3 regions of the Cumulibacter soli genome follow, and region 2 is predicted to be linked to each of the others. Evidence: riboswitches for the same ligand, from Rfam matches in the RefSeq annotation. Region 2 holds a riboswitch; each other region holds the start of a gene.
What was found. Region 2 has a riboswitch for cobalamin ahead of E1H16_RS11160 (ABC transporter substrate-binding protein). Riboswitches for the same ligand answer to the same signal wherever they lie in the genome.

Region 1 (10,583 bases), on a different contig from region 2:
CGGGGTTAATGCAGTGATCTCCTGCAGGATCTGTGGCAGGCCCGGGCGCAGCAGCGGCTCGCCGCCGGTGAACCGGATTTCCTCGACACCGAGCGTCTCGACCGCGATCCGCGCGAGCCGCACCAACTCGGCGTCGGTGAGTAAATCGGCCTTCGGGAGCCACGGCAGGCCCTCAGCGGGCATGCAATAGGTGCAGCGCAGGTTGCACTTGTCGGTCAGCGAGATGCGCAGATCGGTGGCGACCCGGCCGAAACGGTCGACCAGTCGCCCCTCAGCGCGCAGCCGACTAATGCGCTCGTCGCGCGATTCGGTGGACTGGAGGCTGCTCATCTCGCTCAGTGTACGTCGCGTACGTGCGCCGTAAACCCTCCTCGCAACTGACGCCGCTCGCGGTCGTACGCGAGTAGACTCAGGTGTTCCGCGCGCCGAGCGGGCTGGTCCGGAAGCACCCCAGGAGCAACCACACGTGCAACAGTCGAATTCGTCGTCCGTCGATGAGACGGGCCAGACGCCGACCGATCCAGAGTCCGTCGAAATCGCGCGCGAGCAAGCGCATGTCGATCGGGTCAACGCGCGGATCGAGGTGCTGCTGAAGAACGCCGATGCGATCACCGCCGAAGGCCTTGCCCGCGGTAGAACCGGGACGTACGGCGGCCTGGTAGAACGTGATGCGTTCGTGCACGTCGCGGCGCGACGCAAGCATCTGCTTAACCGCGAACACGAAGGTCTCGTGTTCGGTCGTCTCGATTTCGACGATCGGACAGTGCACCATGTGGGGCGCATCGGCGTCCTCGACGAAGACTTTGACCCGCTGGTGCTCGATTGGCGCGCACCCGCGGCGGCGCCGTTCTATCGCGCAACGCCCACCGAGCGGCTGGAGGTCGTACGCCGCCGGGTTATCCGCAGCGTTCGCGAGAAGGTTGTGTCCGTCGAGGACGACCTTCTCGACACCGAAGCCGCGCTTGACGGGATGAACGTGATCGGCGACGGGGCGCTGATCGCGTCGCTGTCGCGGGCGCGCACCGGCCAGATGCGCGACATCGTCGCGACCATCCAGACCCACCAGGATGAGGCGATCCGCGCACCCGGCGACGGCGTGACGATTATCAGTGGCGGCCCGGGCACCGGTAAGACCGTCGTCGCGCTCCATCGTGCGGCGTACCTCCTGTATCGGGAGCGGCGCAAATTCGAGAGCAGCGGCGTACTCGTCGTGGGGCCCTCGCAGACCTTCATGCGCTACATCGAACGCGTCCTGCCCTCCCTCGGCGAGGACTCAGCCTCACTGCGCAGCGTCGGTGAACTCGTCGACGGCTATACCGCATCCCGCCTCGACGCGCCGCATATCGCGCGACTAAAAGGTTCGGCCCGCATCGCCCCCGTCGTCACGCGCGCGGCCCGGTTCGCTGATCCGTCGATGCCGACCAGTTTCCGGATGTTCTATCGCGGCGACGTCGTGCAGGTCTCACAGAGCGACCTGCGCGGCATCCGTCGGTCGGTGCTGCGCGGAAACCGCAAATACAACCGATCTTTCCGGGCGGCAAAGGAAGCGCTCTCCGACCTGATGTACCGCAAACTGTCGGACGGCCCGCGCGCCGAGCGGACGTTGGCGGAGTTCCGCGACGACCTCACTGAACGTGAGGAGTACCAGGAGTTCCTGGCTGCGTGGTGGCCGATGCGCCAGCCGCATGATGTGCTGCGGGCGCTAGGCGATGAGCGACACTTGGCCGCGTGCTCGATGGGGGCGTTACAGCGGTCCGAGATTGCGGCGCTCGCGGCTGATTGGCGGACCCATCTGCTGGACTCGGTCGAACTGTCGGTGCAAGACATCGCCGTACTCGATGAGATCCGGGATGCGCTCGGGGAGATTCCGCCGCCACCCAAGGCACGCGACGAGTTTGACCTTGCCGATATGCGTGAGGTGACCACAGCGGCAGATCGTGAGTATGCGCGGGTTGGGCCGCGGGTGCGCCCCGAGAACTACTCCGGATATGGGCACGTGATCATAGATGAGGCGCAGGACCTATCGCCGATGCAATGGCGCCTGGTCGGACGCCGTGGGCGAAACGCGTCGTGGACCGTAGTCGGTGATATCGCGCAGACGTCGTGGCATGACCCGGCTGAAGCGCGGGCCGCGATGGACGCGGCACTGGTGAAGCCGCCGCGTCGGGATTTCCGGCTCGATACCAACTACCGGTCGCCCGCCGAGGTTTTCTCCTTGGCTGCCGAGGTGGTCCGCGCGGTCATGCCGGACGCCGATATCCCCGAGGCCGTGCGCGAGACGGGGCATCAGCCATTGCATGTGCTGACGTCCGAGGTAGCCGAGGCAGTGGTGGCGCAGGCCCGTGACCTGCTTGGCGAGGTCGAGGGAACGGTAGCGGTGATTGCTCCGGCTGCTCGCGTGGCTGAGGTTCGCTCCTGGTTTGACTCGGAACCCGCCGACGTGGACTCGAGCGGCTCCAAACCGGTTGGCTTGGGGCACGAGCCCTTCGAATCGTTGGGTGCGGCGGCCGGCGAACGCCTCGTCGTGATCGATGAACTGTCGGTGAAAGGGCTGGAGTACGACGGCGTGCTCGTCGTCGAACCCGATGAGATCACCTCCGGTGACGCTCGAGGCGTGCGGATTCTGTACGTCGTGTTGACCCGAGCTACGCAGCGGCTGACGACGGTCGGCAGCAGCGCTCGCTGGCTCGATGGGATCGGCGCGAGCACCGGGTCTTAGCTAGGGGCGCGGCTGCGATGCGGTGGGCGAGTGCTGTATCGTAACCAGGCCGTGGTGATTTGGGTCATATAGGCCTACCGTTGTATGCGCCGGCCACACCGGACCAACCAACGGAGGCGGACATGGCACACGGCGACATCACCCACTTCGAGATTCCCGTCAATGACATGAACCTCGCAAAGACGTTCTACGCAGGTCTATTTGGCTGGGATATCGCTGGCCCTCCCGGATTCGAGGACTACCCGATGTGGCGGGCCCCGAATCAGATCAGCGGCGGCGGCCTCACGCAGCGGGACGAGAACTTCATCTGCCCGCGCTCGTACGTCGAGGTTGATTCGATCGACGAGACGCTGGCCAAGGTCCGCGAAAGCGGCGGCGCGGTCGTCGTCGAGAAGTCGCCGATCAGCGAAACGAGTTGGTCCGCGGTCTTCAGCGACCCCGATGGAAACCACATCGGTCTATACGAAGGACACACCGACGGGGGCTGAAGGCCAGTCCATCCGACCCGCACCGATTCGCTGGGACACTCCGTTCCCGGTCGGTCACCGATGGAGTGAGCCCCTGACTGAGCGCCTGGAGCTGCCGCTTGACGCGCGGGTCGGTCAGTGGTCGCCGACGTGTGCGTATTGTGTCTGGCCGTTCGTTGGGTCCTCCTGCATCGCCCGTCGGTCCGTTCACCGCAGGTGGCGGGTGGGAGCGTCGACGAACCCTACCCGCCACCTGCGCAGTTATTCGTCTCCGATGCGCGAAATGTCGGCGTCGTCCAGGCCGTCCTCGTTCATGTCGCGATGTCGGGCCTTGCGCGCATCCCACCGCAACATGATCGCTGCCGCGGTCGCCGCAATGAGTGTGCCGAGCAGGATGCCGAGCTTTCCGGCGTCGGTATGTTCGGTATCGGGGAAAGAGAGTTCAGCGATCAGCAGCGAAACAGTGAAGCCGATCCCGCATAGCAGGCCAACTGGCAGCAGGTCACGCAGTCCAATCGCGTCCGGCAACCGCATGGGCGTAAGTTTCGTGAGCAATGTTGCCGCTCCGAGCACCCCGATCACCTTGCCGAGCACGAGGGCGACCACGATCGCAATCAGAACCGGTTCGCTGAGTACATCACCTATTCCGTCGCCCGCAACGAAGGTCACTCCGGCAGCGAAGAAGGCAAACAGCGGAAGGGCAATGCCGGCCGAAAACGGTCGCACGATGTCGTCGTACCGGTGGGTTCTCGGCGCCGACTCACCATGGATGGGCTTAGCGGCGAGACTCAGGCCCATCAAGACCCCCGCGATCGTGGCGTGTACGCCCGACGCGTGCATGAAACTCCACGCGACGACGGCGATCGGAAGCAGAATCCACCACCGCGCGAACTTCGATCGCGCGACGAACGCGAACGCGGCCACGCAAACCAGAGCGATCGCCAGCGAAGTCAGACCGATCGACTCGGTGTAGAACGCCGCGATCACGATGATCGCCAGCAGGTCGTCCACCACGGCGAGGGTCAGCAAGAAAGTACGCAGGCCCCGTGGCAGACCGCGACCGAAGATGGCCAGGACGGCGAGCGCGAACGCGATGTCGGTGGCCGTGGGGATGGCCCATCCGTGTAGCGCCGATGCATCACCGAGCGCGGTCACCATCACGACGTAGAGGACCGCAGGCACGGCCATCCCGCCCACCGCCGCGATCATCGGAACAGCCGCTTCGCGCGGGTTGCTGAGGCTACCGTCGACGATCTCGTGCTTGAGCTCGGCGCCAACGATGAAGAAGAAGATCGCGAGTAGACCGTCAGCGGCCCAGGTCGCGAGGTCGAGGTTCAGGTGCAGTGCAGCGGGGCCGACGGTGTACTCGGCGAGAGAGTGGTATGAGTCTCGCCATGGCGAGTTCGCCCAGATGAGGGCGAGTGCTGCCGCGCTCAGCAACAGCAGGCCGCCGATGGTTTCTTTCGTTACCCATGCGCGCAGTCGCGCCACGGGTGGCATTTTGGTCGTGGACATACATCCCTATGGAGTTGGATCTGCAAACAGGGTTGTCCGCAGAACGTCGACCAGGCTTCCCGACACACCGGAGAGTAACTCTAACGTGGCGCGGGCTACCGGATCGGCGGGGTGCGCCGGCGAAGGCGCAGTGGCACCGGGAGGCGCGGTGTCATCGGGGACGCACGGTGTCATCGGAGTGGCGCAGTCATGTGTTCCGGTGATTCGCCGGGCGCTCACCATGATTCCGGTGAGCAATAATGCTCACACCGCTCGACCGGTGGCGGGGAGCAGTGGTCTGATGGCACGGTGCTGCGCATCGTTTTTCACACGCCTGAAATCCCGCCGAACACCGGCAACGCGATCCGACTGGCGGCCTGCACGCCGGCGGAACTGCACCTCGTTGAGCCGCTGGGGTTTTCGCTGGAGGACAAGCAGTTGCGACGAGCGGGCCTCGACTATCACGATCTCGCGCGGGTATTCATTCATCCGTCCCTCGATGCCTGCTTTGCTGCGCTGGACGCAGGCCAACCGCAGCCGCCGCGGGTATTCGCCTTCACCAGTTCGGCGACCACCGTTCATTCGAGCATCGAGTATCGACCGGACGATGTATTGCTGTTTGGGTGCGAGTCTGACGGTCTGCCAGCGGAAATCCTTGCGCACCCGCGGCTGAACGATCGGCTCCGGATTCCGATGCTCGCGGGGCGACGGTCGCTCAACCTCAGCAACAGCGCGGCGATCGTGGTGTACGAGGCGTGGCGGCAACTCGGTTACCCGGAATCGCTGTGATCCCGACCGAATCCGCGCACGTGGGATTCACCGCAGGCTCCCAGAGACGAGGCAGGTGGGTAGTCCACGTGCCTGCCCGCTCGGGGCCTGCGATGAACCGCAGTGCCGAGTTCGTTACCGGCCGGCTATCAGCATCTCCGCGAAACCGGCGACCTTCAGTTGCAGATCCTCGATCCGCCGCACGCGTGCGGCGGCCTTGTCGTAACCCTCGTACGGCGCTGGCGGATCGTTGCGCGCATTGCGTGAGCACTCGAAATCCCGGCAGATGAGCGTGCCGACGGTGTCACCGCGACGTCCGGCGGGGCCGACGCGCTTGGCGCTGAAGAAAACGACCTCGTTGAGCAGTCGCACGTCTCGGCACCAGTTGCACATGGCGCGCGTTCGTGGTGGCGATGCGGCGGGTTTGAGCGCGATGCCGACGGGGTCGGCGTCCAGTCGCGGAAGTACGACGTACGCGCGTCGGGCGAAGGTCGAGTCGCGCCAACCGAGGTAATCGAGGTCGTCCCAGTCGTACTCGGTGAGATCGTCGAAGCCCTCCGGCAATGACATCTCTTTCACCTCGCGGCGTGAGGCGTTCACGAAGGAGGAGCGGATGAGTTTTTCGGTGAGTGGTTGCATGAGTAAGCCTTCCGATGGTGCGCCCGCGGCGCGCCGGGTGTGAGGGGTCGCCAAAATAGCCGTGCTGGGCAGCGGACTGCGGGCACGGCCGGGGCGGCCTAGCTACTCACCGTCGGCGAGGGCTTCGCCGACGACCTCCTGGCGTTGGGAGTACAACTCGCGGAAACTCACGGATCCCACCGTACGCTTTCGGGCCACTGGATGCGGATCGAATTTCGAGCGGTGGCGTCGCGCCCGCCCTTCGGGGCGAGCCCGTCTCGATCGCGGGGGCTTAGGGTAGGGAGATGACGCTGTGTATCGCGCAGGACTCCGAGGCCGACCGACTGCTGTCCGAGAATCCCTTCGCCTTGCTGACCGGAATGCTTCTGGATCAGCAATATCCCATGGAGCACGCTTTCCGTGGGCCGCGCAAAATAGCGACTCGAATCGGCAGCTTCGATCCGCACACGATTGCCGCCTATGACCCGGCCGAGTTCGAAGAGTTGTGCGCGACACCGCCTGCTATTCATCGTTACGGCCGATCGATGGCGCGCCGCGTCCAACAGCTCGCTCAGGTGATCTGCGACGAGTACGACGGCGACGCCGCGTCAGTCTGGGAGGCGTCGTCCAGTGCCGCAGACCTGCTCAAGCGGTTGCAGGCACTGCCGGGGTACGGCGAACAGAAGGCGCGGATCTTCGCCGCGCTGTTGGGCAAGCAACTCGATCACCGCCCATACGGCTGGCGCAAGGCGATTGGTCCGTACGCCGAGTCCAACTCGCGCCGGTCAGTAGCTGACGTGACCGGTCCCGAGTCATTGCAGCAGGTCCGCGACTTCAAGAAGGCCGCGAAGGCTGCCGCTAAAGCAGCGAAGTAGCCGCGGCGGACGCTCTGCTAGGGTGTCGTCTGCCAGTCGAGGGAATCCGGTGAGAGACCGGAGCTGACGCGCAGCGGTATGGGTGACGGGCCAGGTGTAAGGCCACTGGACGACAGTCTGGGAAGGTGCCTGGTTCGAAGGATTCCGAGCCCGAAAACCTGCTGGCTCCCCGTCGGCACCCGCCAATGGGCTCCATGCGGGTCCCGCGCTACCGGACCCCTGAGCACGAAAAGGTTCGCTATGCGCGCCCGTCACTCCCTGTTGTCATTCCTGGCTGCCACGCTGTCCGTGGCCACGCTCGTCGCATGTGGATCTACGGGCGAGGATGGCCCGTCCGAGGCCGCCGACGCCGGATACCCGGTGAGTATCGATCGATGCGACCGCACGATCACCGTGGAGAATCGCCCCGAGCGGATCGTGTCGCTGAACCAGGCGTCGACGGAAATTCTGTTGTCGCTCGGGGTGGCCGATCGAATGGTGGGAACCGCGAGTTGGACCGACCCCATCCTGGACTCGCTGGCCGACGAGAATGCGAAGGTCGAGCGGTTAGCCGACCAGGCGCCGTCGTACGAAGCGGTGCTCGCGACCGAACCCGACCTGATCACCGCGTCGCTTTACAACACGTTGAGCGAGGGCGGCGTCGCCACAGCCGAACAGTTCGCCGACCTCGGCGTCCCGGCATATCTGTCCGCCGTCGAGTGCGAAAAGTCCGACTTCGGCGGTGGGGACGGTGCCCGCGACGAACCGATCACGATGGAATCGATCTATACCGAGATCACCGACCTCGCGACGCTGGTCGATGAGCAACAGGCCGGTCAAGACCTGATCGACGACCTCGCGGACAGGATGGACGCCGCCGTCTCGGCCGCACCCGACGTCGACGGTGTGACGGTGCTGTACTGGTTCGCGAACTCCGAGTCACCGTACGTCGGTGGTTGTTGCGGTGGGCCGGGAATCGCCACGCATGCCCTCGGCCTGACGAACGTGTTCGAGGGCCAGAATGCCGAGTGGCCGCAGATCGGTTGGGAGGCCATCGCGGACGCCGATCCTGACGTCCTGGTCATCGGGGATCTCACTCGTAAGAGCCAGACAGCCGAGACGGCCGCGGCCAAGATCGAGTATCTCGAATCCAATCCGGTCACGAAGGAAATGACCGCGGTGAAAGAAAAGCAGTACGTGACGGTCGCGGGAGCGGAACTGAACCCATCCATCCGCACGGTCGACCTGGTGGAGCAGATGTCGGCCGGTCTCGTCGAACTTGGCCTTGCGAAGTAGTGATCGGTGGCAGCCGGTGGAGGCACCTGGGTTGGCCCGTCGGTCTAGCGGGGCTCCTTGTCTCGATTGCCGTGGCGACAGCGATCGGGCCGTCCTCATTGGGTCCGTCCGACGCGTTCGCCGTCGTGGTGGAGAAGCTGGGCGGGCCTGATTCGGGGTTGAGCAGGATCCGACAGGGCATCATCTGGGATCTGCGGCTACCGCGGGCCGCACTGGCCGCTGCGTGCGGTGCCGGGCTCGCGCTGTGTGGTGTCATCCTGCAGTCGCTGCTGCGCAACCCGCTGGCCGACCCGTTCGTACTCGGGATTTCCTCGGGAGCCTCGATGGGTGCGGTGAGCGTGGTCGTTCTCGGCGTCGGGGCGGGCGCGGCATCGTTGGCTTCCGGCGCTTTCGTCGGGGCGTTGGTCGCGTTCGCCCTAGTTCTTGCGCTCGGCCTACTCGCCGGTGGCACGACCGACCGAATGATTCTCGCGGGAGTTGCTGCGACCCAACTGTTTTCTGCGTTGACGTCCTTCATCATGTTTACCGCCGCGGACGCCGAACAGACCCGCGGGGTGCTGTTCTGGTTGCTCGGTTCGCTCGGGACTGCGTCCTGGCGAGACGTCGCGATATGCGGGGCCGTCGTACTCGCAGGGATCTGTGTGTGCTGGCTACTCGCCGGATCGATGGACGCATTCACTTTCGGGGAGGACTCGGCGGCATCGCTGGGTGTCTCGGTGCAGCGAACGCGCATCGTGCTGCTGGTGGTCACTGCACTGATGACCGCCGTGATCGTGTCGTCGTCCGGGGCAATCGGCTTCGTGGGATTAGTGCTGCCGCATGCCGCGCGCGCGTTGATCGGCTCGCGCCATCGTTTACTCGTTCCGGTGTCGGCGCTGCTCGGCGCGATCTTCTTGGTGTGGGTCGACGTCGGCGCGCGGACCATCATTGCTCCGCAGGAATTACCGGTCGGAGTGGCGACCGCGATCGTGGGTGTACCCGCGTTCGTCATCGTGATGCTGCAACGCCGGAGGCGAGCGTGATGATTCGAGGCAACAACGTGTCATGGGGCGTGCGCGACAAGGTGATCGTCGATGGTGTCACGCTCGCCGTACGCAGGGGCAGCACCGTGGGGTTGCTCGGGCCGAATGGTTCGGGCAAATCCTCGCTCCTGCGTGTGATCGCGGGACTTAGGCCAGCCTCGTCGGGCGTCATCACCCTCGGTGACGATGACCTTGCCGCGCTGTCGAGGCGACAGATTGCTCGGCGCATGGCCGTCGTGGACCAGGAGGTGACGACCGACACGCAGCCGACGGTGCGAGATGTGATCAGCCTCGGTCGGCTACCGCACCGCGCACCGTGGTCGCCGTCCTCGAGCGAGGACAGGGCCATCGTGGACGGTGCGGCAGCGTCGACGCGTACGTCCGAATTACTTGACCGCCCGTATTCGACGTTGTCCGGCGGCGAGCGGCAACGCGTGCAAATCGCTCGCGCACTGGCGCAGCAACCGTCCGAGCTGCTGCTTGACGAGCCGACCAATCACCTCGATATCCGTCATCAACTTGAACTGCTCGAACTGGTGCGAGCGGCCGACACGACGACGCTAGTTGCGCTGCATGACTTGAATCTGGCCGCGGCCTACTGCGACGAGGTGGTGGTGATGTGCGGCGGTCGCGTCCGTGCTGCTGGTCGGCCGAGGGATGTGCTGACGGCTGATCTCATCGCCGATGTCTACGAGGTTGACGCTGCCGTGTCGGTGGTCGACGGCGTCGCGCACATCCGCTTTCTCGGGGTGCTTTCGTAACGTCGCCGTTCTCGATCGTGTGAGGCGCGAGTCTGGTCGGCGTACGTCACATTCGAGGTGGGTACCGCGACGCGGCGACTAGTTGTACCGTCAATCGAGTCATGCAAGTTTCAACTAAAGGACTTTGTCTTTCATGTCAGATACCCGTGTCGTCGCCCTCGTGGGAAGCCTGCGCGCTGAATCGGTCAATCGCCGCATCGCCGAGCACCTGAAGGCCAACGCGCCCGAGGGCGTCACCGTTGAGATCGCGAACGGTCTCGGTGACATCCCGTTCTACAACGAGGAGATCGACGTCGAGCCTGCCCCGGCGGCAGCGCAGGCCCTGCGCGAGCAGGTCGCGGCGGCGGATGCCGTTCTCGTGCTCACGCCCGAGTACAACGGCACCATGCCGGCCGTGCTGAACAACACCATCGACTGGCTGTCGCGTCCGTATGGTGCGGGCTCGCTCTTCGGTAAGCCGTTTGCCGTCGTCGGTTCGGCGGCGAGCTCGTTCGGTGGCAAGTGGTCGCACGATGACACTCGCCGTTCGGCGGGGATCGCTGGCGCTGTCGTTCTGGACAACGTCGACGTATCGCACAGCCATT
Region 2 (10,583 bases):
CGGAGTCATCCCCCACATGTAGTAACCGGAGAGCTGACCGCCGCCGGTGTTGGTCGGCAACGAACCGCCCGGGGCCAAGGCGCCTGACTCGGCGAGCGCGCCACCCTCACCCTTCGCACAGAAACCGTAGTCCTCGAGGGTGATCAGCGTCGTGTACGTGTAGCAGTCGTAGATTTCCCGGACGCCGATCTGATCAACCGTGACGCCAGCCATCTTGAAGGCTCGCTCGCCGGAGAGTTTCGCACCGCTGACCAGCCCGAACTCGGAGTCGCGCTCATCGATATAGCCAGGGTGGCACTGCGCGCCGCCGTGGAGGTACACCGGGGGCTTGGCCAGATCGCGCGCCTTCTCGCCTGAGGTGACGATGACCGCGATCGCCCCGTTGCTGACCAGGCAGCAGTCGAACAAGTGCAGCGGATCGACGATATAGCGGGATTCCTGATGATCCTCCATCGTCAGCGGAGTGCGCATCTGCGCGATCGGGTTCAGTTCGGCCCATTTGCGCGTGCTGATCGCGATATGCCCGAACTGTTCGCTGGTGGTGCCATATTTGTCCATGTGCCGGCGAGCGGCCAGGGCGTACCCCACGTTCGGTCCGAGCAGCCCGCCACCGGCCGGCATCCCGAGGAATCCGGGATGCAGGCGGTTCTTCGGGTCGGAGTAGGTCGCTCCGGCGCGCTTTCCTTCGGTGAGCGGCACATCGGAGAACACGCAGGCGACCGCGGTCGCCTGCCCGGACGCGACGGCTGCCGCGGCCTGCATCACCATTACGCCGGCCGAAGATCCGTACGCTTGGATCTCGGAGAGCACCGAGAGATTCCGCAGCCCAAGGTCCGCGGCCAGCGGCATGCCAACGGCCCGGGTGAGTCCGTAGTTCACCAGCAGACCGTCGATATCGCTGACCTTGAGCCCGGCGTCAGCGGCAGCCTTTCCGATCGCTTCGACGGCGAACTGGGTACCTGTTCGCCCGTACACCTTCCCCATGTCGGTCATCCCGAGACCGACGATGGCGGCATCAAGTTTCGTCATGTTCGCGATTCTGCCTTATCGGATGATCGATACTTAGCGTGGCTCATCAATTAGTCGCGATACGTACATGCAGCGCCGACGAACAACTGACGTTATCAACGCTTGGGACGGGCCCCGGCGGCGGTTAGGCGGGCCAGCCGCTCCTGTGGCAGCTGGCGCGGACACGTGCTGCACTTGGCTTCCGCCGGCACCCGATAAAGCAGGCAACATGACCCCCGTCGCAGATGCGACTCGCCCGTCGGTGTCGTGGTCAGCCGTGGTGCGGGCAGCGTCACGCCCAGGGCACGACCCATTTGAGAAATCAACCGGTCCGCACTGGTCAGGACCTCCGCCGTACGACCGGTGAGCTGACCGGCCCACAACAGCCGACCCACGATCGCATCGACCGCGAACGACCAGAGCCGACGTTCTCCCTTACCGATGATCGCGGCGAGTACGTCGATTACCTGCGCTAGCGAATTTCCTAGCAGTGCAGCGACATCAGCAATCGGCTCCGGGCCGATCGAGACCGATCGTGATCCGGGAATCCTGCTGTCCGGGCGATGGAACAGCCGCGTGTCCTCAAGTCGTGGCGATAGCGCGCGACCAGTGACGTACCAACTCGTCACTGCAGGCATCACCAGCCAGGTACTGGCCGAGTACCACCAAAGCGTGCCGAGCACGAACCTGTCATCGATTCCCCAGATATCGCCGCGAAGCCGGATCTGCTCCTGTATCCAGTCGGAATCCAGACACCACGTCGCTGGGATCTCGACGGCAGGCGCCGCCCTTACCAGCGTGTCGGTCGGCAGCACCCTAAGCAATTCAGCCCATAGTTCATCCGCGTGCCCGGTCATGCGCGAGCCACCTGATCTTCGCGTCGCGGCGCCGTACTCCCCGTCTGCTCCTCCACGGGCGCGTCCGCGTGCTCCTGCGTCAAGCTTCCGTCGGCCATTCGATAGATGCGGTCGCTCACGTAGCGCAGGAAGGCGATGTCGTGGCTGACAATGACTTGCGCGGTGCCGGATTCGCGCAGCCGATGTAGCAACTTTCCGATCTCCGTAGCCGTGGTGACATCCAGGCTTGAGGTCGGCTCGTCGGCGATCATCAGCGCCGGCTGCGCACAGATCACTCGCGCGATCGCGACACGCTGGCATTGTCCGACGGACAAGCCGCGTGGATACACATCCGGATCGATATCGCCGAGTCCGACGTCCGCGAGGACCTTTGCGGCGAGCTCACGACGCCGTGCGCGATGCGGCGGGCGTACGCCGTCGCGGCGCGCTGCCGCGGCAATCGGCTCAGTGATGGAGCGCCAGATCGGCCAGCGGGCATCGAGCGAGCCAACGGGATCCTGGAAGATCGGAAGCACGTTGCCGGGTTCGCCGGCGCGCGTCGCCGTGCCGGAATCCGGTTCCTCAATCCCGCCCAACAGTCTCAGCAGGGTCGACTTGCCGGAACCGGAACGGCCACAGATGCCGACTATCTCGCCGGGATGCACCGTCAGGTCGATGCCGGCTACCGCTGTGTGCACACCGCGACGGGTCACGTATCGCTTGGTTACCCGATCAAGGCGGGCAACGACACGATCCTGCAGTGCACTGTCATCCGGCGACACTGCTGGCTGAGCAGTCGCACGGATCTCCGCAGACTGCACAAGTTGCATCGTCCGCCGCGCCCGCGGTCGCGCCATCACGGCGCCCGACGCGCCCTCCTCCACTATTCGGCCGCCGTCCAGCACGATGATCCGGTCGGCATGCCGCGCGGCGAGGTCCAGGTCGTGCGTGACGAACAGCAACCCCTTCGAGGAACGCCGAAGCAGATGCATCATGTCGTCGGCAAGTTCGGCATCCAGCGCACTGGTGGGTTCGTCCGCGAGCGTGACCGACGGCTCCAGCAGTGCGGCCGCGACGATATCGGCACGTTGCAACATCCCGCCGGACCACTGATGCGGATACTGCGTCCACCGCTCCGACGCGTCGGGGATACCCGCCGAGCGCAGCGCGTCCAGTACGGCGACCTCACTGATCTCGACGCCCGCCGGTCGCAGCGGCTCAAGGATGTGGTGACGCACCGTCCGCAGCGGATCAAATGCCGAGTACGGATCCTGCGTGACGTAGCCGGCGCGGACGCGCGCCGCCGAGCGCTCCCGCTTTCGAAGCCCCGCCAGCGGTTGGCCGTCCAGCTCGATCGCTCCAGCGACGCGTGCGCCCGCTGGCAGCAGCCCCAGTACGGTCCGTAGCGTGCTGGTCTTACCGCAACCCGATTCGCCGACCAGCGCGACCACCTCGTCACAGCCGACCGTCAGACTCACTCCGTCGAGGGCACGGTAGCCGCCGCGATAGGTCACCGTCAGGTCCTCGATCCGCAACATGTCGCTCTTGTGGCTCATGTCGTCTCCCGAGTCCTGCGGCGGATCGCGTGGGCTGTCGAGGTCATGCGGTCTCCGCGATGTCGGCGCAATCGCGCAACGCGTCGCTGATCAACGTGACGCTCGCGACCGCGAGGATGAGCCCGACGCCCGGCCCAATCAACAGCCAGGGCGCAACCGTGAGGTCGAGGCGACTCTCATTGAGCATGCTGCCCCATTCGGCTGTCGGTGGTTGTACCCCCAGTCCAAGGAAGGACAGGCCGGCGAGCGCGAGGATCGTTTCGCCGAAGCCGAGAGTCGCCGCGATCAGGGTGTGCGAGAAAACGCCAGGCAGCACGTGCGTCATCGCGATCCGCACGCCGCCGACGCCGGCCATTCGGGCCGCGACGACGTCCAGTCGGTGTCTCGCCCCCAAGGAAAGGGTCCGCGCCAGTTTGGTCAATCCGGCCCAGCCGGTCAGTGACATGGCGAGGATCAGGTTGCCGAATCCTGGGCCGAGTGCGCCGACGATAGCCAACGCGAGAATGAGCGACGGCAAGCCGAGCATGATGTCGCAAAGTCGGCACACGAGCGTGTCGTACCACCCACCGATCAGCCCAGAGGACACTCCGAGCACGAGTCCGATGGCCGTGGTGATAACGAAAACGATCACCGCGGCGTACGTCGAGACCCCTGCGGCGTGCACGGTCCGCGCGAACAGGTCACGGCCGTTACCGTCGGTACCAAGCCAATGCGCTGTGGACGGTGGCGCGAGTTGGTTGCGGTAATCGGTGGCATTCGGATCACCGACGAGCAGCGGTCCGATCAGCGCGATCGCGAACAACAACAGCAGCCCGATTGCGCCGACGCGGAAGCCGCCGTGGCGCCGCAGGCGGGCCCATAGTTTCGGTGCTAGCTCGCGTGCAGCACGCGGTTCATCGACGATATCGGCGATCTGGTTCACGGCCAGGCTCATCGACTCACCTCCAGTTCGCGACTTTCGGTCTGCTCGGTGCGGGCGGCATCGCGCAACGCTAGGCGTAGCTGGCGGCGGCTGAGCCCATGTCCACGCAGCCGCGGATCAATCACGGCAAGGAGTAGGTCGATGAGCAGGCTCACGATGACGTAGATGAGTACCGCCAGCATGGTGAACGTCGCGATGACCGGCTGGTCCCGGGCGTTGATCGCCTGCATCGTGTAGCCGCCGACACCAGGCCAGGTGAACACGCTTTCAGCGATCGGTGCCCCGCCGATCAACCCGGCCGCGCCCAGGGACACGACGGTCAGGAATGGGCCGGCGGCGTTCGGCAAGGCATGGGTGAACATGCGCCGCGTCGGACTGATGCCGCGCGCGCGACACACCTGCATATAGGCGGATGACTGCGCCTCCAGAATCGATGCGCGCAGAATCCTGGCCCAATAGCCGGCGGAACCGAGCGCGAGAGTGAAGGCCGGCCAGCCGACCGTCCCCCAGGTGCCGTCGCTGACGATCACACCTAGTCCCAACTGCAGCACCAGGACATTGAGGATGATCAGGCCGACGAGGAAGCCAGGGGCGATGACCAGGGCGAGCGATACGACACGCCCGACCCGGTCGGGCCAGCGGCGCGGTGCCGCGGCCGAAGCGATGCCGATCACGAGCGCCATCACGATGCCGATTACCAGAGCTGCAGCCGTCAACCGCAGGGTCGCCGGCAGTCGCGTCGCGAACTCGCTCATCACCGATCTACCGGATCGCCAGGACACCCCGAAGTCGCCCTGTAACGCAGTGCCCAGCCAATCTAAGTAGCGCCCGATCGGGTTGCCGTCCAGTCCGAGTTCGGCTCGCATCGCGGCGATCTGCGCCGCGTCTGGCTCGAGGATGCCGCGCGCTCGCAACACCCCACCAGCCGGATCTCCTGGCGCCAGCAAGAGCAGACTCCAGATGATCACGCTCGCGGCAAGCAGGGTGAGGACAGCGATCCCCACCCTGCGCGCGAGGGTTACCAGCATCGCTACGGCGTCGTTTCGAAACCGACCCAGAGGTTCGCCATCGGGATCTCGTAGTCCTGCCACGCGGGTCCCGCCACGATGCCAGGGATCCGCATGCCGAGCCAGCCCATGTAGGCGTTATCGGCGATCACGGTCTGTATTTCGCCGAGGACCGCATTGCGAGCCTCCGGGTCCATCGTGGTGGCGTACTCGTCGATCAGCGCATCGAGTTCCGGGTCCTTGATTCCACTGTGATTGCCGTCGCCATCGCTGGCGAACGTACTCTGCAGGGTCGTCGTTGGATCGCCCGAGAATGACGTCGTCCCGTTGCTGTGCGGGGCAAGCTGCCAGTTCACGTTCGGGTCCTGCTCGGCCTCATCAATGTCCGGGACCTGCTGAATCTCGACGGTGATACCAATGTCCCCGAGTTGAGCCTGCACGGCCAACGCCAGCGTTTCTGAATCTGGCTGCTGCGGGAACGTCAGCAGGTTCAGGACCAGCGGTTCACCGTCCTTGCTGCGGGTGCCATTCGCACCCTCGGCCCAGCCGGCATCATCCAGCAGCTGTTCAGCCTTGTCGAGATCCGTATCGAACATGTCCTGGTAGTACGGCGCCTGCGGCGAGTACATACCGTTCGAAACCTCGTACAGACCATTCATCACGTCGTCGGCGATCTCGTCGTAATCGATCGCCGCCAGCAGCGCCTGGCGCACGTCGCCGTCAGTCAGCACACCGGTCTTCTGATTCATTCGGAACTGGAAAGTTGGGCCCTTCGGCGTACCCGTGATCCAGTACGCATCGGTGCGGCCCTCGATGCTCTTGGCAGAGTCGGTCGGTGGGTACAACGCGAGGTCAGCTTCGCCGTTCTGCACGGCAAGAATGCGTGACTGCGCCTCTTCGATGAACTTGACCGTGACCGTCTCCAGCGGCGGCGTACCGCCCCAGTAGTCATCGTCGGCGCTCATCGTCATGGTCTGCGGATCGAGCGTGTCGACGACGTACGGGCCGGTGTAGATCTGCGCATCGTCGAGTTTGGCCACGTCTTCGTCCGCAGCCTCGTACGCGGCCAGGTCGAAAATGACGAACTTCGACTCGTCGGCGAGCAGGTACGGCAGATTCGGGGTCGGTTCCGCGGTGGTCACGGTGACCTCGCGTTCACCGGTCGCCTCGACCGTCGTCCCAGCCAACGGTTTAAGACCGGGGACGTTCTCCAGGTCATAGTTCATCACTGCGGCGAGCGCCTCGCCGTCGAGCGGATTCCCGTTCTGGAACGCGGTGCCCTCGTTCAGGGTCAACACCCAGGTGTGTTCGTCGACGTTCTGTAGATCTTGGAGCAGCCATGGCTCGGGCTCGGCGGCGAGTACGGGCCGCATCAGCAATTCGGCAGCGCCGAACTCGATGAACCAGAACCCGTTCGTCATCGGGTCTACGTCATCGATGGGGAAACTGGTCGCCAGCGTCAGCGACGTGGGGTCCTCGCCATCCTGCTGCCCGGGATCGCTCGTTCCGCACGCGGTCCCAGCCAGGACGAGTGCGACGGCGAGTGCCCCGGCGCTAAATCGACGAATTGAACGTACATACGGAACGCGCATGCGAGCCGCCTTTCCAGAACCTCGTGGAATGCATCGGATCGCTGCGATCGGTCTCCTGGCTCACAGAATCTCCGGCAGGTACGCCGAAGTCCGATTCGAACAGCCTTCCCGGATGTGGTTATCCAGTGACTTCCGGCGCAAGCGCGCCGATCGAGGTTCGAGTCAGTTCTGCTTACAGTGGCGAGGGCCGCTTCGGCATTGCACCGAATTCCCGTACACCGCAGCAAGTGAACAATAGCAGCGCTCACGGCGGACACCGCGGCCGCGGCCCATCTCACTATTACCTGGCGTGCGGTGCGGACACCAGTACCGGTAACCTTGTGTGTCGCGGCATCGCGCCGCGTGGAGGATTCGCCTAGAGGCCTATGGCGCTCGCTTGGAAAGCGGGTTGGGTTCACGCCCTCACGAGTTCGAATCTCGTATCCTCCGCCAACGGTTGTGGGTCGGGCACGAAGTGTCCGGCCCACAATCGTTTGTAGACGGCACAGTGATTCGAGGAGGAGCGCAGCGACGGGGTCTCGTATCCTCCGCCAGCTGTCACGGCTCCAGGTAGGTGGCAAGGTTCGTCAGCGACGACGTGATCCCTTCGGCGTGGTCACGTGCACGGACCCCGTCGGGGACATTCCGAGCCACCACCTCGACATCGGTCCCTTCCTCCACACTGCGCAGGTTCCACTCCATCTGCATGGTTCCCTGAAACGCTGCGTCATCGGAGTCGAAGTCAATCTCCTGCACGATGCGCTCACCGAGAACAATCTGTGAGATGCGAACGTCGGCCACGTCCGAGTCGACGGATGTCTTGCCGGGCGCACCTGACGCATCCTCGTACGTCAACACCAGCCGGTATGAGCCGCCCTCGCGCATATCGAACTGCTCGAACCGACCCTGCATCCCCTTCGGAGGCAGCCAGGTCTGCAGCGCATCACGACTGGCCAGCGCCGCGAACACCTCATCCCGGTCGACGTGAATGAGGAGACTGGCGCGATCGGTTCTTCCCATACCCCAACCCTAGGCGCGCCACCACCGGCCCCGCGACCTCGCGGGAGCCTGGCGTCTCCGCACATGGCTATGGGTCGGCTACGACGTGACCGGACCGGTATGTTCGGGACATGCGCCGAGCAGCCAGTGCCATCGCGGTACTCGCCTCGCTTGCCCTGCTGATATCTGGTTGCGGGGCCAGCGACGATCTTGACGTCGGCAGTGGCCATTCTGAGTCGCACAGTTCGCATGAATCGCACGAGCCACATAGTTCGCACGAATCAGCGCCGACGTCGGACGCCGAGGCCACGAGCGCGCAGACTCCTGCGATCGTCGATGAGTGTGCCGACCACCCGCTCGCGAGCCCCGCGTCCCCGGGAGAGGTGTTCTGCCATGCGTACTACGCGATGGAGTTGCTCGACGTCGCCTATGACGCGCCCGCCGAAGAAGCTGAACCTCATTGGCCGTACGAGGCAGCCGACGACCCGGTGTGGATGCTCGTCGAGTTCCGGGTGACCAGCCTGATCAGTGCGCCTGGACTGAGCACGGGTCAGGTGGTTCCGACCCTCACGGACACCACCGGTCAGATGGCGTCGGTCGGCGAAGTGGTCGGCGACTCCGCATCGATCCCGGACTATGAGTCAGACGAGTTCACAGCCGTGTACACGTTCGATCGATCCGAGACTGACCGCTCGAACGTGCTGCTGTGCACCACGTTTCTGATCTCCGTGGACAAGAGCATCGGGTGCACACACATCTGACACCCCTCGCAGGCGATACTTCAACGCGTACCCGACACGGGTTGAAACCATTGGAGCAGGATCAATGAGAGTGCTGATTCTCGGCGGCACCGCCGAAGCGCGTGGGCTGGCCGCGGCACTGGTCGACCTCGGCGTCCCGGTGATTTCCACATTGGCTGGCCGGGTACAGAATCCGCGGTTGCCTGCGGGCGAGGTCCGGATCGGCGGTTTCGGCGGTAGCAAAGGACTCGCCGCATTTCTGCAGACTGACGGCATCACCCATGTCATCGATGCCACCCATCCGTTCGCCCAGACGATGACTCGGCACGGCGCCGACGCCTCGGATGCCGCGGGCGTACCGTTCGTGCGGTACGCCCGGCCTGGATGGCGTGCCCGGCCGGACTCAGCATCATGGACGTGGGTTCGGTCCTACGATGAGGCTCGCACTGCCGCGCAGGAGCTTGGATCGCAACCATTCCTGACAACGGGCCGTCAGACGCTGCCTCATTTCCTCGAGCCGTGGGCGTCGCGTTCGGTGCTGGTCCGGGTAGTTGAGCCACTGTCATCGACCCCGCCCACGGCGTGGCGGGTACTCCTCGATCGGGGGCCGTACAGCGTTGATGGGGAACTGGCCGTGATGCGCCAGCACGAAGTCGATGTGCTGCTGACGAAGGATTCCGGCGGTTCTTACACCTCCGCGAAACTGGACGCCGCAGCGTCGTTGGGGGTACCGGTCGTGGTTGTGGGGCGTCCCGAGGCGCCCGCTGGGGTCCTCGAGGTTCCCACACTGCACGAGGCGCTGTCCGCGGTAGTCGGTTGACGCGTGTCGCAGTCTCTTTCGCCGTTGCCGCGTATGGCTTCTCGACGTCAGTGACCGGCCGTGACCCGTGCTACCGGCGGGCGAGGCGACGAACGACGATGCGCGAGATCACACAGACCGCGAGCGACGCGGCCGACAGACGACGGCCGAGTCGAGCGGCTCTATCAACGTCCGCGACGCGGACCGGCGCACCGTCGCCCAGCACGCCGCGGTCCTCGATCACCCCGCCGTACGTATTGCTGCCACCGAGGCGGACTCCGAGCGTCGCGGCGTACGCCGCCTCTATCCGCCCGCCGTTGGGACTGGGGTGCTGCCGTGCGTCGCGTCGCACGACGGCCAGCACCTCCCGAGGCCGCCCGGACAATAGGGCCGTCAGGCCCGCGGCCAGCCGCGCGGGAACGAAATTTGCCGCGTCATCCACTCGAGCCGCGGCCCAGCCGAATCGCGCCCAGCGCGGCGAGCGATAACCAACCATCGCATCAAGGGTGTTGATCGCGCGATATCCAAGTAATCCGGGCACGCCCGCTGCAGCACCCCACACCAGCGGAGCGACGACCGCGTCCGACGTGTTCTCCGCGAGCGATTCCACGCACGCTCGCGCGAGCTCATCGCCACTCAGGTTGCTCGGGTCACGTCCCACGAGTGACCGCACTCGACGACGCGCCGTGCTGAGATCGTCGCCTTGGACGCTGTGAGCCACCGCGCGCGCCTCGCTTTCCAGGGTCCGCCCGCCGAGTACCGCCCAGGTCGCAGCGGCAGTAACGCCCGCTCTAAGCCACACCGGCCCCCGGTACAGGGCGGCGCCGAGGGCGGTTGCGCCGCCGACTAGTACCGCCTCGTACGCCGCACCATTGATCTTGGAATCGCGATACAGCGGGCGTTGTAGCGCCGCCGCTACCCGCCCAAACCCGGCCACGGGATGGCCGCGTTGTGGGTCGCCGAGCAGTCGGTCAGCGGTGAAGCCTGCCAGCAACCCGATGCTCACCGCATCGAGGGTCCGCGCACGCTGCGGCGGACCGGCTCCGAACGCGGCACCTAGCCGAACTCGAGCGCGAGTTGACGCTGCGGGACGAGTGCGGCGAAAGCTCATCGCGCGAGCGCGGACACGACCGGACCGATGACGG
Region 3 (10,583 bases), on a different contig from region 2:
ACGACGCACGCACTGCCGGTGCACGGTTCAACGACCTCGCCGGTCAGGTTGATCCCAAAGGACGCCGAGCCCACAATCGGGACAGAACCATCGAACTCAAGCGTTACTGCCTGCAGCGAGTCGATCGCTGCACCGACACCCACATCAATGACCTTCTCGATGACGTCATGCACGCTACTGGCAACGAACGGGTACGTTTCGTCGTCGATGAGTTCGGTATTGGGGTTCTGGTTGTTGATTCCGACCGGGCGATCGATCACGCCGTCGTCGTTACCACCAATCCGGCCGAGGTCAACGGACAGCGTTCCGGTTCCGATATCAATCGTGGCCAGACCATCGTCGGTGCTGATCGGCGCGAGCAGAATCGCGTCCAACACATCCTGCTGGAGCGTGCTCACCACGTTGACGTCCAGCTCCGCGCCGGGCACAAGGCTCACCAGGCTCGTTATATCGAGCAGCGTGTTGATCTGCTCGAGAAGGGCCTGTTCCATCTGGCCAGCCGCATCGCTGACACCCGTGGCCGCCTGTTCAATTACCGGCGAATGCAGATCCAGGCTGAGTGAGCCGGCGCGGTATTGCGCGAGTTCGCCCACCAAGTCGGGATCTTGGAAGACGCCCTCAATTGCTTCAACCCACGCACCACCAAGGCCGAAGTTGATTTCGGCCTGATCAATCATTTGATCCGTGATCTCGCTGATGCCTGCCGCGTCGAACAGAGACAGTAGGTCGATCGAGGCCTCACCGAAATCGGAGTCGGTGCCGTCAAGCGTGACTCCGCCGTCGGCGCCTGCAATACCGGATATCGCTTCGGCGTTCCCGCTGTCCGTGGCGGTCGATTCGCTCTGAAGCGCGCCAAGTTCACCAAAACTGATGAGTTGATCTAATGGGATCTGAAACCCCGAGCCGAAATCAACGATTTCAGTACCCGCAAGCGTCCCGCTAAATGCCTCCTGATTCGGTCCAGGATCCTGAACAGACCCGGCGTTGGACTGAGCGACTCCAAACAAGTCGTTCCCAGCGAGGGCCATATCCAGCAAACTTGCCTCGGCCTCGGCCGGATCATCCGGATAGGTATCGAGTCCAGCAGCGGACGCTCCCCCTAACGCGAACGTACTCGCGACGAGGGCTAGCGCTGTCCCCGTTGCGATTGTCGAACGTAAAGGCCGCCGCCATCTAGTGCGAGCGACCTTTCTGTGCGCCGTCGAACCACGACGTTTCGTACGCATATGTCTCCTTTACTCCATTGAGTGAGAAGTTTGCGGGCATGCCAAAGATGGCCCGAACTACTCGGACAGACAGCAAATGCGAGGGGGTTCTGGTGACTGGAGCACCATTCGTGTTAATTGGTCTTAAGGATTTGACCCCCAGTCAGAGGCTTGCGCGTTAGGGATCACCTAATCAACTGACCATAGGTTTTCGTTATCTCAACGTTATCGAGCATTAGGTATCGATGTGCCGGGGGAGACGAGTGAGGCGTTTGTGACTACCGATGCCCCGTCGGACTACCAGCCGCGGTACGGGTTCAGGATGCGTATTCCCGCTCTACCTAATCCGCTTTTCATCGAGTGGTCGGCCGGCGACGAGGTGGGCGTCGATGAGCCTGGTCACATCGGTGGGCAGGATGCCCCCGTACCAGACGTCATCGGGCTGTACGGCGATTACCGGCTCTGTTCCTCGGATCGGGCGAACCTCCTGCGCGGCAGCCTCGATCGCGCCATGCTCGCCGATCTCTGGCCCGACCAGGGCGGTGGCGATCATGATCTCGGGAGGCTCGGGACCGCGTTCACGCCACCAGTGCGCGGCGACCCGCCGCAACCAAGACAGACCCGGCGCAAGCGGCCCGAAGCTGACGCCGACCAGTTCGATCCGTGTCGCGCCAGCATCGGCAAGTTCGTTCAGGACGGTCGATAGCGCGGGTTCGGAGATCTGCAGGAAGGCGAGCCGTGCGCCGGCCTCCTCCGCGGCGACTCTCAGTTCGCTGGCGGCGTCGGCTTCACGGATCGACATGCCGACCAAGACCCGTTCTGTCATCGGGTGACCTCGATGTCGGTCGATTGGTGGGGCAAGACAAGCGGCGTACCGACCACGGGATCTGTGATCACGGTGGCTTCCACACCGAATACTTCACGCACCATCTCCGTAGTGACAACCTCGCTGGGAGGCCCCGCGGTGGCCACCGTGCCCGCGCGCATGGCCACCAGGTGGTGGGCGTAACGGCTGGCCATGTTGAGGTCGTGCAGCACCAGCACGATGGTGCGTCCGAGCCGGCGGTTGAGGGAGGCGAGGAGGTCGAGGACCTCGAGTTGATGCGCTAAATCAAGGAAGGTCGTGGGCTCGTCAAGCAGCATGACGTCGGGGCCCTGGGCGAGCGCGAGCGCGATCCATACCCGCTGGCGCTGGCCGCCAGAGAGCTCGTCGATCGGCATATCTGCCAAATCGTCGACACTAGTCGCGGCCATTGCGTCAGCAACCGCGACTTCGTCGTCCGCACTCCACTGCCGGAACCAGCGTTGATGGGGGTGGCGGCCCCGGCCGACAAGATCGGCGACGGTGATGCCGTCCGGCGCAATGGGCTGTTGCGGCAACAGGCCCAGGGTGCGGGCCAGGGTCCGCGCCGACATCTCGGTGAGTTCGACACCGTCCAACTGGACGCTGCCATGCTGCGGCGACAGCAGACGGGCCAAGCCCCGCAGGAGAGTCGACTTGCCGCAGCCGTTTGGCCCGACGATCGCCGTGATGCGACCGGCGGGCAGGCTCGTCGTCACCTGATCGACGACCCGCGCGTGGCCGTATCCCAGACTGAGCTGATTGGTGGTCACCGCGACTGACGCGGTGACCGGTGATCGCTGAGACTTCATCCGGCGGCTCCTATGCGGTGGGCGCGGGCGAGGAGGTAGAGCAGGACTGGCGCTCCCATGATTGCGGTCAGAACGCCGACGGGCATCTCTGAAGGCGCGAATAACAGTCGGCCCGCGAGATCTGCACCAACAACCACGAGTGCTCCGACAGCGGCTGAAGGCGCCAGAGCGACCTGCCGTTCAGCAAGGATGCGTCGGGTAATCTGCGGCGCCACCAACGCAACGAATCCGATAGGTCCCGCGGCTGCGGTGGCCATCGCAGCAAGGACCACGGCGAGCAGCAGCAAAGCCACCTTGCGGCCTTGGCCAGCGCCGGTCAGGGAGCGGGTGAGGTCGTCGCCAAGTTCGAGGAGCCGTAGGTGCCTTGAACCGACGACCAAAGCTGGGATCGCCGCTATCAGGGCAATGCCGATAATCGTCGCGTGCATGCTGCTGCGGTTGGCGAGGCTGCCGGTCAACCAGGCGGCGGCGCTCATGGCGCGGTGGATGTCCGAGCGGGTAAGCAAGTACGAGATAGCCGAGGAGAGCATCGCGGCGACGCCGATGCCCACCAGCACCAGCCGGAACCCGTGCAGTCCGCGCCGATAGGCGATGAGCACAATCATCATGGCTGCGACGATCGCACCAATGAGCGCGCCGACGACCAGCTGCGGGCCGCTGCCTCCCGCGATGAGCAGCACGATCAGTGCGCCCATCGCGGCGCCAGAGTTAATACCGATGACATCGGGACTGACCAGCGGGTTGGCGGCGATGCGCTGCAGGATGGCGCCCGACAGTGCGAACGCTGCACCGACGCCGAGGCCGGTCAGCGCCCTGGGCAGGCGATCGCCCAGCACAACATCACGTTCAATGAGCGTGCCTCCGCCACCGACGATGGTGATGGCATCGGACACCGAGATTGGGTACACCCCGAGGGTTAACGACGCCGTGGCGATGGCAACTGCTGCCGCGCCCGCGAGGATGGTGAGCAACACGGAGGCGCGACTGAGCCGGAACGAGACAGCGCCGCCTCGAACAGCCACTACGAGGGTGTCCCGAGTCGGTCCGCGACGAACCAACAACTTCATGTTCCAATCACCTTGCGATTGCGGACGAGGTAAAGGAAGAACGGTGCGCCGGCCAGTCCCGTGATGATGCCAACCTGAAGTTGTTCAGGTTGGACCAGAATGCGACCCAGGATGTCGGCTATCAGTAGCAGTGTGGGGGCGAGTACGGCGGTCCAGGCGAGCACCCAGCGGTAGTCCGGTCCGGTGATCATCCGTGCGATGTGCGATACCACCAGGCCGATGAACCCGACCGGGCCGGCGATAGCAGTGGCGCCGCCAGCGAGTAGGACCACTGCGAGGGCCCCCACGGCACGGGCGATCCATAAACGGGTGCCGAGGGTGCGGGCGAGATCGTCGCCCAGCGCCAGGGCATTCAGCGAACGGGTCAAGCCAACCGCCAGGACCATACCAACGGCGAGAAACGGCGCCACTGCGCTCAGCGTGTCGCTGTCCGCACGAGTCAACGACCCCACGACCCAGTAACGAAAGTCGTCCATTGTCGAGGCGTCTTGCAACGTGATCATCGTGGTGAATGCGCCCAGCAGCGCGGTGAATGCTGCCCCGGCCAGCGCAAGCTTCACGGGTGTGGCACCGCCCAAGCCGAGAGAACCTAGCGTGTAAACGAAGACAGCGGCGACGGCGGCACCGGCAAGGGCGAACCACACATAACCGGCGGCGGTAGTGATGCCTAGGCCAATCATTGCCAGGACCACCGCCAGCGCCGCGCCGGCATTGACACCCAACAGGCCAGGGCCCGCCAGCGGGTTACGGGTGAGGCCTTGCATTACCGCACCGGCGATACCGAGCGCCGCTCCCGCTAGTAGACCCGTCACCGTGCGCGGGATTCGGATGTAGCGAACAGCCCGCTCAACGTCTGTGTCCGGTGGACCCGTGACGGCGCCGAACACGTCGGAGAGGTTGACGGAGAGCGTGCCTAGCAGGACAGAAGCCAGCGCTACGACCACCAGCACCGCAACGGCAAGCAGGATGCCGAGCGAACGCCAGTGGCCGCTCAATAAACCGGCGCGAGGAACAGCAACGCGGGCAGCCGGGCGCGCGGCCTCGACCGGCCGCTCGGAAGCCGGCGCGGCCGGCATCACCGTATTGTCACTCCGCTGCATCTTGCTCGGCCTAATCCTCGCTGGGCGGGACCAAGTCGGGGTGCAGGAGCGAAGCCATCAGTTCGATCGCGTAGGCGACGCGGACCCCCGCCGCGCGGTCAGCAAACAGGAACGGATACACCTGCTCGCTCTGCACCGCCGACATACCTGCCAACGCGGGGTTCTGCATAAGCGTCTGCACTTCTTCCACGCCGTCCTCGCGGGTATAGGAGGCGTCGCAACACGTGCTGGTGACGATGACGTCGGGGTCACGGTCAATCAGCTCTTCGAGATCGATGTCCACATGGCGCTTATCGACGAGGTCGGCGAACGCGTTCACCCCGCCCGCATGCTCGATGATCTGGGTACCGAAGTCGATACCACCGGCGACGCGAATGCCCCCACCTTCGTCCAGCAGGACGATCGCGACGCTGGGCGTATCTACTCCAGCGAGCGCCTGCTCGACGGCGGCGATGCGTTGCTGCTGGTCCGCGATGACCTCCTCAGCGCGCTCCTCGACATCGAATAGGACGCCGAGGTCATTCAGGTCGTCGTAGATCGTTTCCACATCGACGGAAGCGGGATCAATCGCCTCATCGGAGAGCCCGTCTTCACTAGGACACAGCGGACTGAGGATCCAACTTTGGATGCCTAGTTCGGCCAGGCTTGCCCGAGTCCCGAAACCCTCATCACCAGCACCATCTTCGGTGAAGACGTTGTTATACCCCGACAGGATGAAGTCAGGCGCGGTGGCCAACATGGCCTCGCGGCTGGGCAGTTTCTCCACATACGGAACCTCGCTCTGGGCCTGCGTGTATTCCGGCAGCACCTGTGCATCAAGGAACGCGGTCTCGATCAGGCGATCGCTGATACCTAACGCGTGCGCGATCTCGATGGCCGGCTGATAGGCGGCGTATACGCGTTCAGGCGGTTCACTTACCGTGACGTCGATTCCGCAGTTCTCAACGGTGACGGCATCCGCGGCAGAGGATCGGTCGTTCGCGTTGGCAGCGCACGCGCTCGTGCCCACCAGGCCTAAACACGCGGCAACAACGGCGAGCCTTCGGTAATGAAGCAAAGTCATGCGACTATCCCTCTTTAGGTGTGAGTGTGGATGGCGCTTTATGCGGGTTCCTGCACCAGGTGTGGGTGCAGAATCGCGGCGACCATCTCGATTGCTTGGGCAGCGCGGATGCCGGCGCTGCGATCGGCTAACAGGAACGGGTAAACCTGATCGTTCTCGACCGCGGTGACGCCGGCGAGCGCGGGATGCTGCAGGATTGCCAGAGCGTCCTCGTCGCGGTTCTCGACGGTGTAACTCGGGTCGCAGCAGCTGTCGGTGAGAATCACGTCGGGGTCGCGGGAGATCAGTTCTTCGGCATCGACGATGATTTTGCGATCGGCATCGAGATCGGCGAAAACGTTCTCGCCGCCGGCGTGCTCGATAATCCGGGTGCCGAAGTCAGTGCCGCTGACAATGCGGAAGGTTCCATCTTCGAGAGCTCGGACGAATGCCACTTTGGGGCGATCTGCGCCGCTGACGGCTTCCTCCACGGCCGCGATGCGAACCTGCTGGTCCGCGATGATCTCCTCCGCCTGCTCCTCGACGTCAAAGATCACACCCAATCCGCGCAGGTCGTCATAGATCGTCTCGACGCTGACGTTCTGCGGATCAAGTGCCTCGTCCGACAAGCCATCCTCCGTCGGACACAGCGGGCTCAGGATCCAAGTGCGGATGCCCAAGTCGGCCAGGCTCGCCCGGGTGCCGAACGTGCCGTCCTCGGCGAAGGGATGATTGAAACCCACAAGGACGAAGTCCGGATCCATCGCCAGCAGACCCTCCCGACTCGGGAGGTCCTGGGTGTATTCCAGGTCCGCTTGGACTTGCGCGTATTCCGGCAGGATCGCGGCGTGCAACGTACTGGTAGCGACGAGTCGGTCGCTGAGCCCCAGCGCGTGCATGATTTCAATTGCCGGCTGTTCAGATGCGAACACACGCTCGGGCGGATCGCCAACGGGGACATCGATGTCGCAGTTCTCGACCGAGGCGCCCCCAGACGCTCGCGCCTCTGGGCTTGTTTCGGCTGAGCAGCTCGCTAGCGATGCAGCCACAGCCAAACACGCGAGCAAGACCCAGGGGCGACGTCGCCTGCCGAGAAGGTGGGATGAAGTAAAAGAAGCGTGCACGACTTCGCGCAGCCTTTCTCGGGGTACGCCGCCCCGACACTGAAAGGTACGAATGGGGCGAGTATCTGGCTCACGGGCACGTGTCTGTGCACCGTCTACAGTGGCGGTACCGCGCCGGATTCACACCGGCTTCCTCGGGTCCCATCGCAATGGACTCGTCGAGATTAGCACCCGGCAGTTTCCCCTAGTGTTGAGCGGGTCGCTACGCCCGAAGGCGCGCCGACGGTGATGTCGGCAGCAGATCGCTTTGACAGCAGCGTGACTACATCCGTTGGTGCACTGAACTGTTCGGGCTAGGGTCAAGTCATGACGATTTCACCTGAACAGAAGCAGGCCACCGACTGGCTGTTGAGCACCACACGCGCCGTCCGCAAACGTCTTGACCTTGAGCGCCCGGTCGAGCCCGAAGTCATCCTCGAATGCCTTCGCCTGGCCGTACAAGCCCCCACGGGCAGCAATTCCCAGGGATGGCGCTGGATGATCGTGACGGACGAGGCCAAGCGCGCCAAACTCGCCGAGTTCTACAAGGAAGTCGGGCGTAAGTATATGGCCACGAAGGGCCAGGAGGAGGCCGACGAGCAGACCGGACGCGTACGTAGCTCGGCTGCATACCTCGTCGATGTCATTGAGCAGGTACCGGCGCTGGTCATCCCTTGCATCGCGGGAAAGCCGGCAAATCTGGAAAGCGCCGCAGGATTCTTCGGCTCGATTCACCCGGCGATCTGGAGCTTCTGCCTAGCGCTGCGTTCGCGCGGCCTCGGATCGGTGTGGACGACGTTCCACCTGGCCCACGCGCAGGAAACCGCCGAACTGTTGGAGATCCCCGAGGGCTTCACGCAGGCGGCGATGCTGCCGATCGCCTACACCAAGGGCACCGACTTCAAACCCGCCGCCCGCGGGCCGATCGAAGACATCACGTTCTGGAACACCTGGGGCGAATCAACCCCGGCGTAATCCGGCCGCACTTGGCCATTCTGCGGGGCAGCGAGCAACGGTCTGGGCCGATTATCGTTACTCGCTCCCCCGCAAGTCGGCGTGCCGACGGCGCACTCGTCGTCGGTTTCGCGTGGGGGCTCAGGTGTAGGAAACACCGAGTCCGGCGCGCGCATCCGACTGGATGCCGTACTGCGGTATCGGGTAGCGGAATCCGTTACGGCCCAACGCATCCAGCCCATCGAGCATCCCCGGTAGGTACTCCGGCGGCAGCGCCAACAAGAGTTCGTCCTCGAGGACGCCGCCGTACCGACGCTCGGCGTAGCACGGGATCGACATCGACGGTTCCCGAGTCGCGAGCGCCCTCCCCCACGAGTCGGCGCACGATGACTCCCCGACGCAGGACCACTCAAACTTCTTGTAGCCCGACCACTGCAGCCCGTTGATCATCAGAATCGACTGTGCGGGGGTGGCATAAATCAGGACGACGTCCGGCGGGTCGAGTCGGCCGGAGGCTAGCGGTGACACGGCCATCGCCTCGTACAGGTTGTCGGGCACCGTATCCATCGCATGCTGGTGTCGCGACGCTTCCTCCTGATCGGCGAACCACACACCGGCCATGCGGTCGCCGGACAGCCACGACTCATCGCGCGGGTGCAATCCGATCACCGCACCACACTGTGGGCCGACGAGGTCGTCGTTGGTGATTCCTACGGTGAAACCGATCCGAGCTGCCTGCGCGACGATTTGGTCGGTCGTGTGGATCGCCTTCGGACGCCGGATCTTCGGCACAGCCTCCATCTCGGCGACCGTCGCGAACAGCTTCATCCCCACCGGCGTAGTACGCAGCCGCAGCAGCCGATTCAGGCGGTCGGTCAGCGCACTCCAGTCGGTTTCACTCGGTCCCAACAGCGCCGGCGGCTCATCCTGCGGTCGGCGACTCGGCATCGGGAGGTTCACAGGTTGGGCGGTGTCAGTCATTTGGCCACTCCTCACGTCCCACCCAGACTATGACCCAGACCACTACAGCCGACAGCGGGCCTCAACCCCGAGAACTGCGGTGGGTCCATCCTCGAATCGAGAATGGACCCACCTCAGCGTTCTGGTGCTACCTGAAGATCGACACCGTCACGAGTGTCGATGCGTTCACTCAGTACCCCGCGCAGTCAACCGCCGCCGTCGCGACGGCGCAGCCCGGCCCCACCGAAGCCCGACCGAGGTGCACGTTGACGTGATAGGCGCCGAGCAGATCAAGTACGCCCACCCTGATGGCCGACACATCGAACTGGCCCTCGGGCAACGTCGCCCACTCCTGCGGTTCAACATCGTTCGGATCGGACGTGTCGTTCTGCGCATTGATCGTCAGCGCGACGATTCCGCTGAGGAACAGCCCGTTGTAAAGGTCGCTGACCAGGTTGACGACAGGTGCGGTCAAGCCAGGCAACGCGTTGACCGCTCCGGTGACGACGGGGTCCAGAGTGTCGTTCACTACCGTCCCGACCAGACCGGCGGTACCACTCACAAGATTGCTGACCAATCCGGCAATCACCGTCCCAACCACGCCGTTCAGGAGATCCCCTACAAGGCCAGGCAGACCGGGCAGGACCTCGAAGCCTGCGGTGACCTCTTGCACGCCCGGATTCGGGCCGCTGTCAAGCAACTCGGCGAGGGTGCATCCCGGTCCCGCCGTCGTACTGCCCGTCGGGCGGCAGTCGACGGCGACCTCGATATCGCCAATCGGGAGGGTACCGAGAATCGTGGTGAGTTCAAGGTCAATGCGCACGCCAGCGGTGATCGTCGTCTGGCCGATCGCCGTGGTGATTGCATTCTGGACGTTCACGATCCAGTCGGCCAGCAAGGCGCTGACCCGATCGACCAACTCGTTGAGGACGCCGGGATCCGCCAGCGGATTGGTGTTCGGAGCGAGTCCGTTGAGTCCGTCGGTGTAGGTCCCCGGGTACGCCGCTTCCAGCAGCGCCGCCGTGTTGACCTGGACGGTGCCGTCGCCGAGGTTGACCGTGATCACGCCGCCGGTATCGGTGAGGGTGTCATCCAACAACGCCTGAACCCCGCTCAGGTCAACTGTGGCAGTGAGATCGGCGGTGATCTCACCGAGGCCGAGATTATTGGTCAGCGTGCCCAACAACCCCGTGACACCACTGACGAGGGAGTCGACGACGCCTTCATCGCTCGCGAGACCGTTGACCGTGCATTCGAGCAGTTTCACGGTGCTGAGCGGCGTATCGGAGCATTGCTCCTGCTCCGAGCCGCCGATAGCGCTCACCAACTCGCCGATCAGCGGCGTGGAGAAGCCAAGATCGGCGGATGCGGCGAGATACTCGCGGTTGACCGTGTCGGGGTCCGATCCCCAGAGGTAGTCACAGGTCGAGTAGCTGGCGCGCCCCGCAACGGCGCCAAGTTCCAAGGTGAGATCTGCGACGTTGGACAGCAGCGTGCCG

Region 1: it holds a riboswitch for cobalamin, as region 2 does, so the genes downstream of both, E1H16_RS18075 (ABC transporter substrate-binding protein) here and E1H16_RS11160 (ABC transporter substrate-binding protein) in region 2, are expected to answer to the same signal.
Region 3: it holds a riboswitch for cobalamin, as region 2 does, so the genes downstream of both, E1H16_RS12925 (ABC transporter substrate-binding protein) here and E1H16_RS11160 (ABC transporter substrate-binding protein) in region 2, are expected to answer to the same signal.

What each region holds. Positions count from the first base shown of each region.
Region 1 covers NZ_SMSG01000012.1:9,435-20,017, forward strand. Annotated here, with positions in the region: gene moaA (GTP 3',8-cyclase MoaA) at 1-330, opposite strand, end outside; gene E1H16_RS18045 (HelD family protein) at 467-2,719, shown strand; gene E1H16_RS18050 (VOC family protein) at 2,842-3,207, shown strand; gene nhaA (Na+/H+ antiporter NhaA) at 3,448-4,701, opposite strand; gene E1H16_RS18060 (tRNA (cytidine(34)-2'-O)-methyltransferase) at 4,990-5,469, shown strand; gene E1H16_RS18065 (FBP domain-containing protein) at 5,584-6,087, opposite strand; gene E1H16_RS18070 (HhH-GPD-type base excision DNA repair protein) at 6,372-6,941, shown strand; cobalamin riboswitch at 6,958-7,121, shown strand; gene E1H16_RS18075 (ABC transporter substrate-binding protein) at 7,182-8,216, shown strand; gene E1H16_RS18080 (FecCD family ABC transporter permease) at 8,216-9,238, shown strand; gene E1H16_RS18085 (ABC transporter ATP-binding protein) at 9,238-9,999, shown strand; gene E1H16_RS18090 (NADPH-dependent FMN reductase) at 10,133-10,583, shown strand, end outside.
Region 2 covers NZ_SMSG01000004.1:388,527-399,109, forward strand. Annotated here, with positions in the region: gene E1H16_RS11135 (thiolase family protein) at 1-1,029, opposite strand, end outside; gene E1H16_RS11140 ((2Fe-2S)-binding protein) at 1,125-1,865, opposite strand; gene E1H16_RS11145 (ABC transporter ATP-binding protein) at 1,862-3,400, opposite strand; gene E1H16_RS11150 (ABC transporter permease) at 3,444-4,334, opposite strand; gene E1H16_RS11155 (ABC transporter permease) at 4,331-5,350, opposite strand; gene E1H16_RS11160 (ABC transporter substrate-binding protein) at 5,353-6,921, opposite strand; cobalamin riboswitch at 6,950-7,159, opposite strand; tRNA gene E1H16_RS11165 (tRNA-Ser) at 7,266-7,353, shown strand; gene E1H16_RS11170 (SRPBCC domain-containing protein) at 7,459-7,920, opposite strand; gene E1H16_RS11175 (hypothetical protein) at 8,031-8,660, shown strand; gene E1H16_RS11180 (cobalt-precorrin-6A reductase) at 8,725-9,459, shown strand; gene E1H16_RS11185 (cobalamin biosynthesis protein) at 9,530-10,549, opposite strand; gene cobA (uroporphyrinogen-III C-methyltransferase) at 10,546-10,583, opposite strand, start outside.
Region 3 covers NZ_SMSG01000005.1:321,757-332,339, reverse strand. Annotated here, with positions in the region: gene E1H16_RS12955 (choice-of-anchor G family protein) at 1-1,226, opposite strand, end outside; gene E1H16_RS12950 ((2Fe-2S) ferredoxin domain-containing protein) at 1,543-2,031, opposite strand; gene E1H16_RS12945 (ABC transporter ATP-binding protein) at 2,028-2,858, opposite strand; gene E1H16_RS12940 (FecCD family ABC transporter permease) at 2,855-3,925, opposite strand; gene E1H16_RS12935 (FecCD family ABC transporter permease) at 3,922-5,001, opposite strand; gene E1H16_RS12930 (ABC transporter substrate-binding protein) at 5,036-6,088, opposite strand; gene E1H16_RS12925 (ABC transporter substrate-binding protein) at 6,127-7,116, opposite strand; cobalamin riboswitch at 7,231-7,381, opposite strand; gene E1H16_RS12920 (nitroreductase family protein) at 7,498-8,145, shown strand; gene E1H16_RS12915 (DUF169 domain-containing protein) at 8,266-9,105, opposite strand; gene E1H16_RS12910 (choice-of-anchor G family protein) at 9,275-10,583, opposite strand, start outside.